4 regions of the Desertibacillus haloalkaliphilus genome follow, and region 1 is predicted to be linked to each of the others. Evidence: predicted binding sites of a transcription regulator. Region 1 holds the regulator's gene; each other region holds the start of a gene.
What was found. Region 1 encodes Rex, which represses fermentation and respiration genes when NADH is low (regulators of the CRP and FNR family bind a similar motif). Its sites were predicted from a motif close to TTGTGAAATATTTCACAA; they were not measured.
Positions count from the first base shown of each region.

Region 1 (3,289 bases):
CGTTATCGCCGTGATCGGTCCGATATTAGAAGAGATTGTATTCCGGATGGTTATTTTCGGAGCCCTCTACAAACGTTTTAACTTTTGGATTGCTGTCTTAGGAAGCTCAATTTTATTTGCAGTTGTGCATATGGATTTCACACATTTGTTAGTCTATACTGCAATGGGCTTTGTTTTTGCTTATCTCTATGTCAAAACAAAACGAATTATCGTACCAATCATTGCACATGTTGCTATCAACTCATTTGTGGTACTCGTCCAAGTCGTTTTTGGTGAACGACTCGCAGAGCTACAAGATCAATTAGAACAAATTCAGTCATTTATCGGAGGATTTTTTGTATGAGGACTTCCCCTACATTTATGGGTGTGATTTACTTTTTAATCGGGATCATGTTTATGTATTTAGCGATCCAGAATGTTAGTACGGCTGGTTGGAACTTCTGGACGTTCCTTTTCATCGGGGTCGCGACCATTGATATCGTTATCGGCATTCGCTTCTTCCGTTTAAAAAAACAAATGGAAAGTGAGCGCAAAGAATAATCATTGAAGAAAGGAAGCGAGTTGACACCAACTTCCTACCTTCACTTATAAACCAAAAAGAAAAAGCCGCGCTTAGCACGGCTTTTTTCTAATGCTATTATTGATGATTTTGTTTCTCTTGCTCTGCTTGTTCTTCCATTTCCTTCTGATACTCCCGCTCCGCTTTTAGCACTTTCCGATATGTTAAACGTGAAACCCAAATGCTGAATTCATATAAGAATAATAACGGAACAGTGACCATTAAGTGCGATACAACCTCAGGTGGTGTAATAAAACCTGCAATCACTAATAAAATGAAATAAGCAAACTTTCGAATTCTACTTAATAAATCAGGCGTGATCAGGCCCAACCTCGTTAAAAACATCATAACGACGGGTAATTGAAACAAGAATCCAAACGGAATGGTGATTTGGAAAAGAAAAGAAAAGTACTCATTAATCCCATACTGTTCCGTAATGCCGAGTTGCTCTGCTAATCTCGCCATAAAATCAACGATAAATGGAAAAAGAATAAAATAACTAAACGAGATTCCTGTTAAAAATAGAAGGAACGCGATTGGGATATAAGACAATGTTATTTTTTGTTCTTTTTCATGAAGACCCGGACTGATAAACGCCCAAATCTGATACAAAATAACAGGAAAAGCGAGTAAAATGGCACTAAAAAATGCAAATGTCACATAGACTTTTAACGGATCTGTCAAGCGAAAGGCATTCATTGGAAGATCTTGAGCTGTTGGTGCACTTTGCAAATACGTGATCATAGGCTTGGCAAGAAAGAATCCAACGATCATCGCAATCATAAAAAATGCGATCACGATCATAATCCGTTTTCTTAGCTCTCCTATATGATCATAAAGCGACATTTCTCTGTTTTCCATCTGAATACCATTCCTAACTATTGTTTATCATTTTTCTTTTTATCGTCATCATCATCTGCTAATCCCTTTGTTGCATTCTTAAATTCACGTAATGTGTTCCCAGCTGCTTTCCCTAATTCAGGTAACTTCTTTGGTCCAAAGATAAGTAATGCAACTAGTGCGATTAACAATAAACTTCCTGGTCCGAGGCTTGGCATGTTTTCACCTCCTATTAAAATTCATCCCTTATAATGGATAGTGCTTAAGAAAATAAATAAGTGCCTGTAGTTCAATCGACAAATCAATATGATGAACACGAATATGGTCAGGCACAGTTAGTCTCGCTGGTGTGAAATTTAAAATCCCTTTTATTCCGACATCACTAAGGCGATCAGCAATTTTCTGCGCCGATGCCGCTGGCACAGTTAGAATTGCCGCTGAAACCTCAGGATCAATTATTTTTTCAAGGTCATTTAAATTATAAATCTTCACGCCACCAATTTCTAATCCAACTTTTTCTTCATCGACATCAAATGCCATGACAATTTTCGTGTTATTATTTTTCGAAAAGTTATAATTTAAAAATGCTGTCCCTAAATTTCCAACCCCTATTAAGATAACCTTCGTCGTTTCATCTTGGTCGAGGGTTTTTCGAAAGAACGATAGCAAATAGTTAACATTATAACCATAGCCTTTTTTCCCTAACGCACCAAAATATGAAAAATCTCGACGTATAGTAGCGGAATCAACCTTTACAGCCTCGCTTAACTCCGATGACGAGACTCGCTGCTTTCCAGAGGCCTTTAAGTTTTCTAAAAATCGATAATATAACGGTAACCGTTTTGCCGTTGCTTGAGGTATTTTTGCTTGATCGATATCCATAAATAGCCTCCAACATAACCTTCAATTTCATACCTTTATTTAAATATCAATGACCCACTATTACTCTTCTCGTTTAAAATCACCGCTTTTACCGCCTGTTTTCTCTACTAAATAAGTCGGACCAATAACCATCCCTTTATCGACAGCCTTACACATATCATAGACCGTTAGCGCTGTCGCTGATGCAGCCGTTAAAGCTTCCATTTCTACCCCGGTTGTCCCTTTCGTTTTGACCTCAACTTGGATCGCTAGAGACCATGCAGACTCTTTTTCGTGCCAAGAGAAAGAAATATCAACTCCTGTTAATGAAAGCGGATGACACATGGGGATAATGTCTGCTGTCTTTTTTGCTGCCATTACGCCAGCCACTTGAGCGACACTAAGTACATCTCCCTTGCCAATGGAACCTTCTTGAATTTTATTATAAATGGTCTGATTAACCTCGATACTCGTTTGAGCAATCGCAGTTCGAGCTGTTGTTTGTTTATCCGAGATATCAACCATCTTCGCTCGACCTTGATCGTTAAAATGGGTAAAAGATGACATGTACACACACTCCTCCCTAGTCTTTATTGTACACTATTTTCTTTTCTATGTATTCGTTTTACAAAACCTGTTCGTGAAAAATTTTTGAACAGTGCAGCAACACCTACGAATATAGTCGCTACAAGCGTTCAAGAAGTTGTTGATTATCCTATTATACGATACACTATTTGTAGATCAAGTGGTCACAAATATGAATCGACCGCTAAAGTTAGGAAGGATTGAAATGATTCTATTACAATGTGTAAACCTTTCAAAATTATTTGGGTCTGACCCAATTTTAGCAAATATTAAGTTAGAAATTAAATCAAAAGAACGAACCGCACTCGTCGGAAGAAACGGTTCTGGTAAGTCAACATTATTGAAAATCATTGCCGGGCAAATGAGCTACGATTCCGGTGAGATGATTATGCCAAAAGACATGAAGCTCGGCTATCTTGCTCAAGACACTGGGTTAGAATCGGA
Region 1 covers NZ_JAHPIV010000018.1:58,154-61,442, forward strand. Annotated here, with positions in the region: gene KH400_RS18235 (CPBP family intramembrane glutamic endopeptidase) at 1-343, shown strand, start outside; gene KH400_RS18240 (YdiK family protein) at 340-540, shown strand; gene tatC (twin-arginine translocase subunit TatC) at 638-1,420, opposite strand; gene tatAY (sec-independent protein translocase protein TatAY) at 1,438-1,617, opposite strand; gene KH400_RS18255 (redox-sensing transcriptional repressor Rex) at 1,646-2,281, opposite strand; gene moaC (cyclic pyranopterin monophosphate synthase MoaC) at 2,342-2,827, opposite strand; gene KH400_RS18265 (ABC-F family ATP-binding cassette domain-containing protein) at 3,051-3,289, shown strand, end outside.

Region 2 (3,289 bases), on a different contig from region 1:
TGATTGAGATGAAGCATCCGCATTATTCTGACATTTATGAATTTGGGGGCATGGAACGATTAACAGGTTATGCGCCGATCTTTAAGGATCATGACCCAAATAAAGAAATGATTGCGATTAGTGCTATTGATTTTGATGCAAGTATTGTTCATGAACGCACATGGGATATGGTTAGTGGCACGATTTTAGTTGGCTTTTTTCCACTAGCACTTGCGGGTATTGTAACGGTTTGGTACATAGCAAGAACGACTCGTCCGATTACAGAACTCATTGCATTTGCTCGCCGGGTAGCTGATGGTGACCTTACAGTAAAGCCATTAGAAAGCAAGCGAACAGACGAAGTTGGTCAATTGACAGAAGACTTCAATACGATGGTCGTTAACTTGAAAACGTTACTAAATGAAGTGTCGGAAAATACTGAACAGGTCGCTTCCACTTCAGAACAATTGAAGACGACCTCCAAAGGTGTGACTCGTTTTACGGAAGACAATGCTAGACATATTGAAACCATTAATGAAGGTTCGAAACAGCAAGTCCAAAGCGCAGCGAATGCGAATCAAATTATTGCTGACATCTCAAAGGAGATGGAGGAGATGTCAACTCGGACGACGAATGCTTCAGAAGCTGCTGGGAAAACCTCGAATCAGGCTGATGATGGTAATCAAGTCATTGAAAGAGCAATTGAGCAAATGAAGCTGATTGATAGTAAATCAGAAATCATGACAACAGCGATCGGATCATTAAATGATAAGTCAGTTAAAATTGAAGAGATCATAACGATGATTACAACCATTGCGGATCAAACGAATTTATTAGCATTAAATGCAGCGATTGAAGCTGCACGTGCCGGTGAACATGGTAAAGGATTTGCAGTTGTTGCAAACGAGGTACGCAAATTAGCCGAGCAATCCTCGGTATCTACACAACAAATCCAAGTATTAATTAATGAAATCCAAAAGGAAACGAATGAGGCTGTTGCCGCATCGAAAGAAGAGAAAACAGCAGTTAGTGATGGGATGGTTATCATAAATGATGCCGGTCAGTCTTTTGAAGCTATTTCGTCAGCCGTCTATGATGTATCTAGTGAAGTTGAAGAAATTGCTAATGCAATTAAGCAAATGAATCGTCAAATTCAAACAGTTGTGAAGTCGATTGAAGAAATTGTATCGATTTCTGAGGATCATGCAGAAAGTACAGCTAATGTAACAGCTGCCACACAAGAACAGACGGCAGCGATGCAGCAAATTGTCGCTGCAGTAAATGGGTTAACAGTGAAAGCTGAAAACCTTGATGAGAAAATAAATACATTTAAATTACATCAACAAGCATAAGAAAAGAGTCGTACGGGGCTTCCCATAAGTCATTACTCACCTCGATGAGGTACAATATCCACGTTAACTTTTTTAATAAAGTTCAAGATGTTGTTCCTTGAGGTGACTGATACTTAGGTTTGGGAAAGTCCCGTATTTTGTTTAAGTCTAGAAGTGTGAACAAATTGTAACAAGCAATAAGTGAGTTGCTAGAATTGTGACCCTTTTCACAGTCCTAACTAGATGACCTCTACTATCATTAAGGTGTAAATATTTGAAATGATCTACTTGAGCGAGTTGGACATAAAGAGGGGGATCCTATTGAACTTTTTAAGAAAAGAAAGAGATTATTCACAACATCCATTTATTGTCATTTGGGAAGTGACTAGAGCTTGTGCATTAAAATGTCTCCACTGCCGCGCTGAAGCGCAATATACAGCGGATCCGCGACAATTATCATTTGAAGAAGGTAAGAAATTAATCGATGAAGTGTCTCAATTTGACGATCCGTTATTTGTCTTTACCGGTGGCGATCCGTTAATGCGTCCTGATCTGTATGACTTGGCGAAATATGCGATCGAAGAAAAAGGGTTATCCTTATCAATGACACCGAGTGCGACACCCAAAGTTACGAAATCAGCGATTGAAAAAGCTAAAGATCTAGGCTTATCACGTTGGGCGTTTAGTCTAGATGGATCAAAAGCTGAGATTCATGACCATTTCCGTGGGACGAGAGGTTCTTATGATCTAACAATGAACGGAATCGATCATCTCCAAAAATTAAACATCCCCATCCAAATTAATACAACGGTATCCAACTATAATCTCAATGATTTAGAGGCAATTGCCGAAAAGGTTAAAGATATGGGTGCGGTCTTATGGAGTTTGTTTTTCCTCATTCCAACCGGGAGAGGGATGCAAAAAGATATGATTACACCAAAACAGCACGAAGCGGTGATGAAATGGATGTACCGAATCCAACAAGAAATGCCATTCCATGTAAAAGCAACGGAAGCCCCATTTTATCGACGTGTATTTGCTCAGGAGCGTAAGCGAAATCCATTTGTGGCTGGTGAAGGCTCAAAAATAACGGATGCGCTTGGTCGAGCGCCACAGGGTGTAAATGATGGGGATGGATTTGTATTTATTTCGCATCTTGGAGATGTTTACCCGAGCGGGTTCCTACCCATAAAATGCGGCAATGTTCGGGAGCAAACGTTACCAGAGATTTATCGCGATTCCCCAGTAATGAATGCATTACGTAATAAATCGTTATTAAAAGGGAAATGTGGAATGTGCGAATTTAAAGAGCTCTGTGGAGGTTCACGAGCGCGTGCTTATGCGGTTTCGGGTGATTACCTAGAAAGTGACCCAAGCTGTTCGTATGTCCCACTAGCGATGCGTTGAGATGAGAGATAGAAAGCTTAAGGGCATTGAACATTCTTGGTCACTGCTTATTTTACCTTACTTCTAGCGTGATTACGATCATGGGTCAGGTGATAAACCGAACCCTATGCTTATGACCAATATTTGTTATTTCTCAGTAGTATTATCAAGATGATCGCGATTGAGTTGTTATTGATTTTGAACTATAAAAGGGACCGGGACAAAACTAGTTAAACTATTGGCAATGGGTTCACTCACCACATGCCCGTTGTGAGAAACCCGTTCACACCGGGCTTTTAAAAGAAGATGGTGGTTACGATTATTGCTTAGAAGCTGGGCCAAAAGGTAAACCAACCTTTTGGCCCAGCTTCTTTTTTAATGCTTGAAATAAACTGACAAAATATGGTGTTCATTATTTTGTCAATATATTTTGAGGCTATATCAACATGAGTGTGAAAAAATTCACTGTTTGATTAGCAAGCTGTCACTACAATAAGAGTATCAACAAAACAACAAGATTCGATAAGCTGTAAATCAGATAAAGGAGTGGCAAGGATGAAACAACTAGAAAGATCCTTTTATTCAAAAGCTAG
Region 2 covers NZ_JAHPIV010000016.1:10,180-13,468, reverse strand. Annotated here, with positions in the region: gene KH400_RS17050 (methyl-accepting chemotaxis protein) at 1-1,331, shown strand, start outside; gene KH400_RS17045 (TIGR04053 family radical SAM/SPASM domain-containing protein) at 1,632-2,717, shown strand; gene KH400_RS17040 (MFS transporter) at 3,252-3,289, shown strand, end outside.
Region 2: KH400_RS17045 (TIGR04053 family radical SAM/SPASM domain-containing protein) is a predicted target of Rex. The motif match lies at 1,526-1,543, and genes of this name have one in related genera.

Region 3 (3,289 bases), on a different contig from region 1:
TTTGATCGAACTTACGGATAACCACGTCATAATCAAGCACTTCTGAGGTGATAGGTGCAAACTCAGGTGCAACTTGCGTTTTGGAAATTTCGTCTTTTCCACCGTTAATCGCATATAATAATGTTTTCGCTAGGTTCGCACGTGCCCCGAAGAACTGCATTTGCTTTCCGATTTTCATCGCTGATACACAGCAGGCGATCCCATAATCATCACCATATTCCTCACGCATTAAATCATCATTTTCATATTGGATTGAACTTGTTTTAATTGACATTTTTGCACAGTATTGTTTGAATGTATCGGGCAATTGACTTGACCATAACACCGTTAGATTCGGTTCGGGAGCAGGGCCTAAGTTGTCTAGTGTATGCAAGAAACGATAAGAGTTTTTCGTCACAAGCGGACGACCATCAAGTGCCATACCTGCAATCGATTCTGTTACCCATGTCGGATCTCCACTAAATAACTCATTGTAGTCAGGTGTTCGGGCAAATTTGACTAAACGTAGCTTCATGACAAAATGATCGACGAGTTCTTGAACTTCTTTTTCAGTGATCACACCGTTCGCTAAATCGCGTTCAATATAAATGTCTAAAAACGTTGATGTTCGTCCTAAGCTCATTGCTGCTCCATTTTGTTCTTTAATTGCTGCTAAATATGCGAAATATAACCATTGAAAGGCTTCTTGGGCCGTTTCGGCAGGCTGTGAAATGTCGAATCCATAACTTTTTGCCATTTCTATTAGTTCATGTAGTGAGCGGATTTGCTCAGAAATTTCTTCGCGAAGACGGATGATTTCCTCAGACATCATTCGTGTTCCGGTTTCTGATAAGTCCTTTTGCTTTTCACGAATAAGTCGATCAACGCCGTAGAGGGCGACTCGACGGTAATCACCGATAATTCTACCGCGTCCATAGGCATCAGGTAATCCAGTTATAATACCGGCACGGCGTGCAGCTTTCATTTCATCGGTATAGGCATCAAAGACACCGGCATTGTGGGTTTTACGATAATCTGTGAAGATCTTTCTAACTTCTTGGTCAAGTTCAAACCCATAAGATGCACACGCTTGGTCTGCCATTCGGATACCACCAAACGGTTGAAGTGAACGCTTAAATGGTTTATCGGTTTGAAAACCAACGACCTTTTCTGTTTCTTTATTTAAATACCCAGCTTTATGGGATGTAATTGTCGAAACAATTTCTGTATCCATATCAAGCACGCCACCGCGTTCGCGCTCTTCTTTTGTAAGCTCCATGACTTTGTCCCAAAGTGCATTTGTTTCTTCAGTCGCACTTTCTAAAAATGATTCATTTCCCTCATAAACACTTATATTATTTAAAATAAAATCTCTCACATTGATTTCACTTTGCCATTTCCCTTGGTTAAAATTACGCCATTGTTTCATCTGCGATTCCCTCCATGTAAGTGTTTCAATTTGATTATACTAAAACTATAACAGTTCAAATGCGAGCGTAGGTGTGATGCAAATCACATTTTTTAGGTGGAGTCGTGATAGATATGTGAACAGTTGGTTATCTTTAGAGAGATTGATAATAAGGGGGTTTATTCAATAAAAGTTCAAAAAATAGGTTTGACAGAGTGGGTTGAACGCTTGTTGTGAAAATTAATACCTAAAAAACAGATATGGGTAAATATATATAACAGTTTTGAAAAGTTTGTGAAGATCAATGAGGAAACCCGTACTCATAAGTCTTGAACAGAATTCCATTTATTGGTTGATTTAGTAATAAATGGTAGTGTAGTGAATATAGTTTAAGAATGAGGTGATAGGATTGGGTCAAGAGGTTCAAAAGTTAATGGGAAGTACGATTGTTGATGCACTCGGGATTAAGATTATGGAAGTAACTGAGGAAAAAGTAGTTGCAACAATGCCTGTTCATGATGCGACAAGACAGCCATATGGGATTCTTCATGGCGGTGCATCTGTTGTACTGGCGGAATCTGTTGCAAGTATTGGGACTTGGAATTTAATTGATCAGGATACCCAAGTAGCTGTCGGTTTAGAAATTAATGCTAATCATATTCGCAGCAAAAGAGAGGGGGTCGTAACTGCCGTTGCTTCACCGTTTCATCGTGGCAGAACGACAATGGTGTGGGACATACAAATCAAAGATGAAGAAGAGAAGTTAATTTGTGTCTCACGTTGTACAGTTGCAGTTATAAGTAAGGAATAAATTAATAGTATAAAACTCTTAAAGGGACCATACAATGGTTCTTTTTTATTTTTATCTAATATAATAAGGTGCTGAGAAAAACTGCTATTTTTTGTGAAAAAGTGTTTATGTTATAACTTTCAAGGGTAATAGTGAGGTGTTCTTTTTTTCGCTATGACAATATGACTATTTGGAATATAACAACATTTGTCGGATCGTGTAGAATAATGGAGAATAAGGCGATGTTCATGTAAAATAATAGAGTCAATTGAGGTGAGTTTACACCTATATAGTAATTGATGACAAATGACTATAACTTAAGGAGTAGATAAATGGTTAACAAGAATAATGATGATAGGATCGAACAGGTGGATAGGAGTAAAGTCAGAGAAGAAGTGCAATTACAACTTGAAGAGATTATAAAAAATTCTTCAGACGGTATTTTTATCCATGATCAAGGGACGATACTAGAGGTGGATCAAACGTTTTTAACGATGACCGGTTATACTGAAGAAGAGGTAGTTGGCAGGAACTTCTTAGATTTTATCACGGATGAGCATCAAGAGAAGACAAAAAACGATTTATTATCATTATCAGACGATTCCTTTGAAATCACGGGGATTAAGAGGGATGGTACAGATATTATATTACGTGCGAAAAGTAGTTCATTTCCTTATCAAGGGGAAGATGTAGCCATTGTTTTCGTTCAAAATGTGACTCAAAGTAAACAAAAAGAGGAAAAAATATCCTATTTGGCATACCATGATGAACTAACCGGACTCCCGAACCGAACATTGTTTAACCACCGACTAAATTTGGCGATGACGTATGCGCAACTAAAAAACTCAAGCCTTGCGGTTATGTTTTGTGATTGTGATGGGTTTAAAAAGATAAATGATACGCTCGGTCATAAAGTGGGTGATTTGCTATTGATTGAGTTTTCGAAACGCTTAAAGAATTGTATTGGTGAACATGATGCGCTTAGTCGAATTAGTGGAGATGAATTTACGATTCTACTATCAGATACAGGAAAAGAACGTGCTAAAGAAGTTGCAACAAAAATAAGTCATGCGTTTACTGAGCCCTTTGAAATGGAAGGTCATACGATTTAT
Region 3 covers NZ_JAHPIV010000007.1:111,933-115,221, reverse strand. Annotated here, with positions in the region: gene pflB (formate C-acetyltransferase) at 1-1,408, opposite strand, end outside; gene KH400_RS09525 (hotdog fold thioesterase) at 1,821-2,198, shown strand; gene KH400_RS09520 (putative bifunctional diguanylate cyclase/phosphodiesterase) at 2,510-3,289, shown strand, end outside.
Region 3: pflB (formate C-acetyltransferase) is a predicted target of Rex. The motif match lies at 1,480-1,497, and genes of this name have one in related genera.

Region 4 (3,289 bases), on a different contig from region 1:
ACTTGTCGATTGATTATGTCGTATTTGTTGATGCCAAGGCGTACCTGCAACGAAATGAACAAGAGAAGCATGCGGTGGCAAGACAAATAGGGAAAATCAATACGGTGCTTAAAGGGAAAAATGCGATGCTCATGGGACCAGGAAGATGGGGAACAACGACACCGTCACTAGGGGTGCCTGTCCATTTTACAGAGCTCAGTCATATGTCAGTGATCTGTGAAGTTGCATCGAATGAAGCAGGCTTTATGCCGGAATTATCGTATGGTAGTCATTTTTTCCAAGATCTAGTGGAAGCAGGGATCTTTTATGTTGCGATCTTTGATGGGCAAAAGGATGTCGAGTTTCATCCAAGTTACATTTTAAATAAAGAGAACATGCTGACATCGTTTTTACCGGAGGGTGACAAGTTTACTGATGTGATTCGGGTCGTCAAAACAGAGGACTTACAGATTTACTCAGATATCGTCTCACAGAGATTATTATGTAAGTGAGCATAGTGTTAATAATGTTGGCCTTGGAGCTTTTCCCTATGGAAAGGCTCCAGATTATTTTTATGTAGATATCTTGTCCTCGTAACATAAATGTCTTATGTAAAAAATATCCAAAATTTTATTTTCTAAAGTTTATCACTCTTCTTCCCGATAATAGATAAGAAATAACTATCATTCATTTATAGAAATGGGGAGTTAATCCTATGTTTAATCAAATTAATTCTTTAGATACCGTTGTTCCTTTGATCCCTATGTTAAAAGCAGCTATCCCTATTGATATGTCAATAGCTGTTTGTAATTTAAATGAATTTATTGCCTATTTCCCTGGTGAAAGTATAGATTTGAAAATAAAAGTCGGGCAACCTTTACATCCTGAAGAACCTTTATCTGTTGCATTGACTGAAAATAAACGTTTACAGGAAGATGTATCTTCTGATTTTTATGGGTTTGAGTTTACTGGTACCGCACTGCCATTACATGATGAAAATGGTGAAGTGATCGGAGGAATTGCTGTCCAAGTGCGTAGACAGAGTGAATTAAGAGCGATTTCTGAACAAATTTCAGACTCATTATCACAAGCAAATGAACAGATTCGTAGTGTTTCAACTGGGTCAAATTCACTTGCAGGGTACTCTCAAGAGCTACTTGGACAATCACATCGAGCCGGACAAGAGGTTGAAAATACAGATGAGGTATTGGCAATGATAAAAAGAGTCGCAGATCAGACTAATTTGCTTGGATTAAATGCTGCCATTGAGGCGGCACGTGCGGGAGAAAAGGGGAAAGGGTTTGAAGTTGTAGCTAATGAAATTCGAAAGTTTTCAAAAGAAACCGTCACTTCTACACAAAAGATACGTGAAACCATGGCTCAAATCCAATTAGTCACGAAACAAATGGGGTTATCCATAGAGCAAATAGCTACAATTGGTCAAGAACAAGCTGCTTCTATTCAACAAACCTCGGCCTTTATAGAGGAAATAGAAGGATTGTCCAAACGACTTAACGAATTTGCTAATAAATTATAGAGTTTATATATGATGAAGCCCAACGTTATGATGGGTAACGTATACAATAAAGAAGTACCGAGAGATTTGTAAGTATAAGTAACCTAATGCCTATATAAATCTGATATAGGCATTAGGTTACTTTTTTTGTCTTAATAACAGATTGTTAAATGATCCTCAAGTTCCCAATGATTCAGCTTAAAGAAGCTAGTATAATTAAAGCTCTAATCAAACTCAATGCCCTCGACAGTTCTACCCGTTTAAAGCTATAGGAGGCACTCTCATCTATTGCCCCTGAAAATTATTCCAAAATAGTTTGTCACAAATCGCTCAATCTTTCGTAACGAAATCGTCCATATTGTGATCTAAATCACATACATTTTCGATATACAATAACTATAGCTTCGTCAAAGACGGATGAAGAGGGGGAGGAAATTGGAATCAGTAGAATTTAGTCGTTATCTAACGATGTTAACATTATCTGTTCATGTTATTTACGCTACGCTTGGTGTTGGTGTGCCCATCCTAATCATGCTCGCGCATTGGCTCGGGTTGAGAAGAAATGATGAGCATTATTTATTACTGGCTAAGCGCTGGGCTCGTGGTTACGTGATTACAGTCGCTGTTGGTGTCGTCACCGGTACAGCGATCGCCTTACAATTAGCACTGCTTTGGCCACGGTTTATGGAATTTGCGGGACAACTGATCGCTCTTCCGTTATTTATGGAGACTTTTGCATTTTTCTTTGAGGCAATCTTTCTAGGAATTTATTTATATACGTGGGATCGCTTTAAAAATCCTAAATATCACTTTTATTTATTAGCACCTGTCATTTTAGGTTCAGCGATGTCTGCATTGTTCATCACATCGGTTAATGCATTCATGAACACGCCTCAAGGGTTTGTGTTAGCCAATGGACAATTAACTAATATACAGCCGTTATTAGCCATGTTTAATCCAGCGATGCCAACGAAGGTCGCACACGTCATGACATCTGCATACATGACATCTGCTTTTGTTTTAGCATCGATTGCCGCTTATCACCTGCTAAAAGGGAACCGTCATGAATATCACCGTAAGGCTTTGGCGTTAACAATGAAGGTCGCATTGATCTTTTCAATTGCAACTGCACTTGTTGGTGATTTTTCAGGGAAGTTTCTAGCAGAGTATCAGCCTGAAAAGTTGGCTGCAGCAGAATGGCACTTTGAAACGGAAGGAGAAGCTCCACTCGTTCTTTATGGTGTGTTAACAGAAGACAATGAGGTTAAATATGGGATCGAAATTCCTTACGCTCTTAGTTTTCTCGTCCACAGTAATTTTACGGGAGAAGTAATTGGACTTAATGATATACCTGAGGAATATCATCCACCTTATATTGTTCACTACTTCTTTGACATCATGGTGACGCTTGGGATTTGGCTCACACTCCTTTCACTAGTTTACTATATTGGCTTGTCGAGAAACTGGGCATTGATAAAATCACGTGTTTTCCGTTGGATGCTCGTGGCATCAGGTCCGTTAGCGATGGTCGCAATCGAAGCTGGTTGGTGGTTTACAGAAGTCGGTCGTCAGCCTTGGATTATGCGAGGATTCATGACAACAGCAGAAGGTGCAACAGACTCACCATATGTACATGTGATGTTCGTTGCCTTTGCGATCCTATATATCATCTTGTTAATAGGAACGGCAGTTGTACTGATTCGCATGTTCAAAAATAACCCGGTGGAAAAAGAGCTCGAGGATCGTAATGAGAAGCAAAGGAGGATGGCGTAATGTCAATTGAAATCTTAGGAA
Region 4 covers NZ_JAHPIV010000005.1:195,380-198,668, forward strand. Annotated here, with positions in the region: gene KH400_RS07440 (PEP/pyruvate-binding domain-containing protein) at 1-491, shown strand, start outside; gene KH400_RS07445 (methyl-accepting chemotaxis protein) at 770-1,516, shown strand; gene KH400_RS07450 (cytochrome ubiquinol oxidase subunit I) at 1,913-3,268, shown strand; gene KH400_RS07455 (cytochrome d ubiquinol oxidase subunit II) at 3,268-3,289, shown strand, end outside.
Region 4: KH400_RS07450 (cytochrome ubiquinol oxidase subunit I) is a predicted target of Rex. The motif match lies at 1,854-1,871, and genes of this name have one in related genera.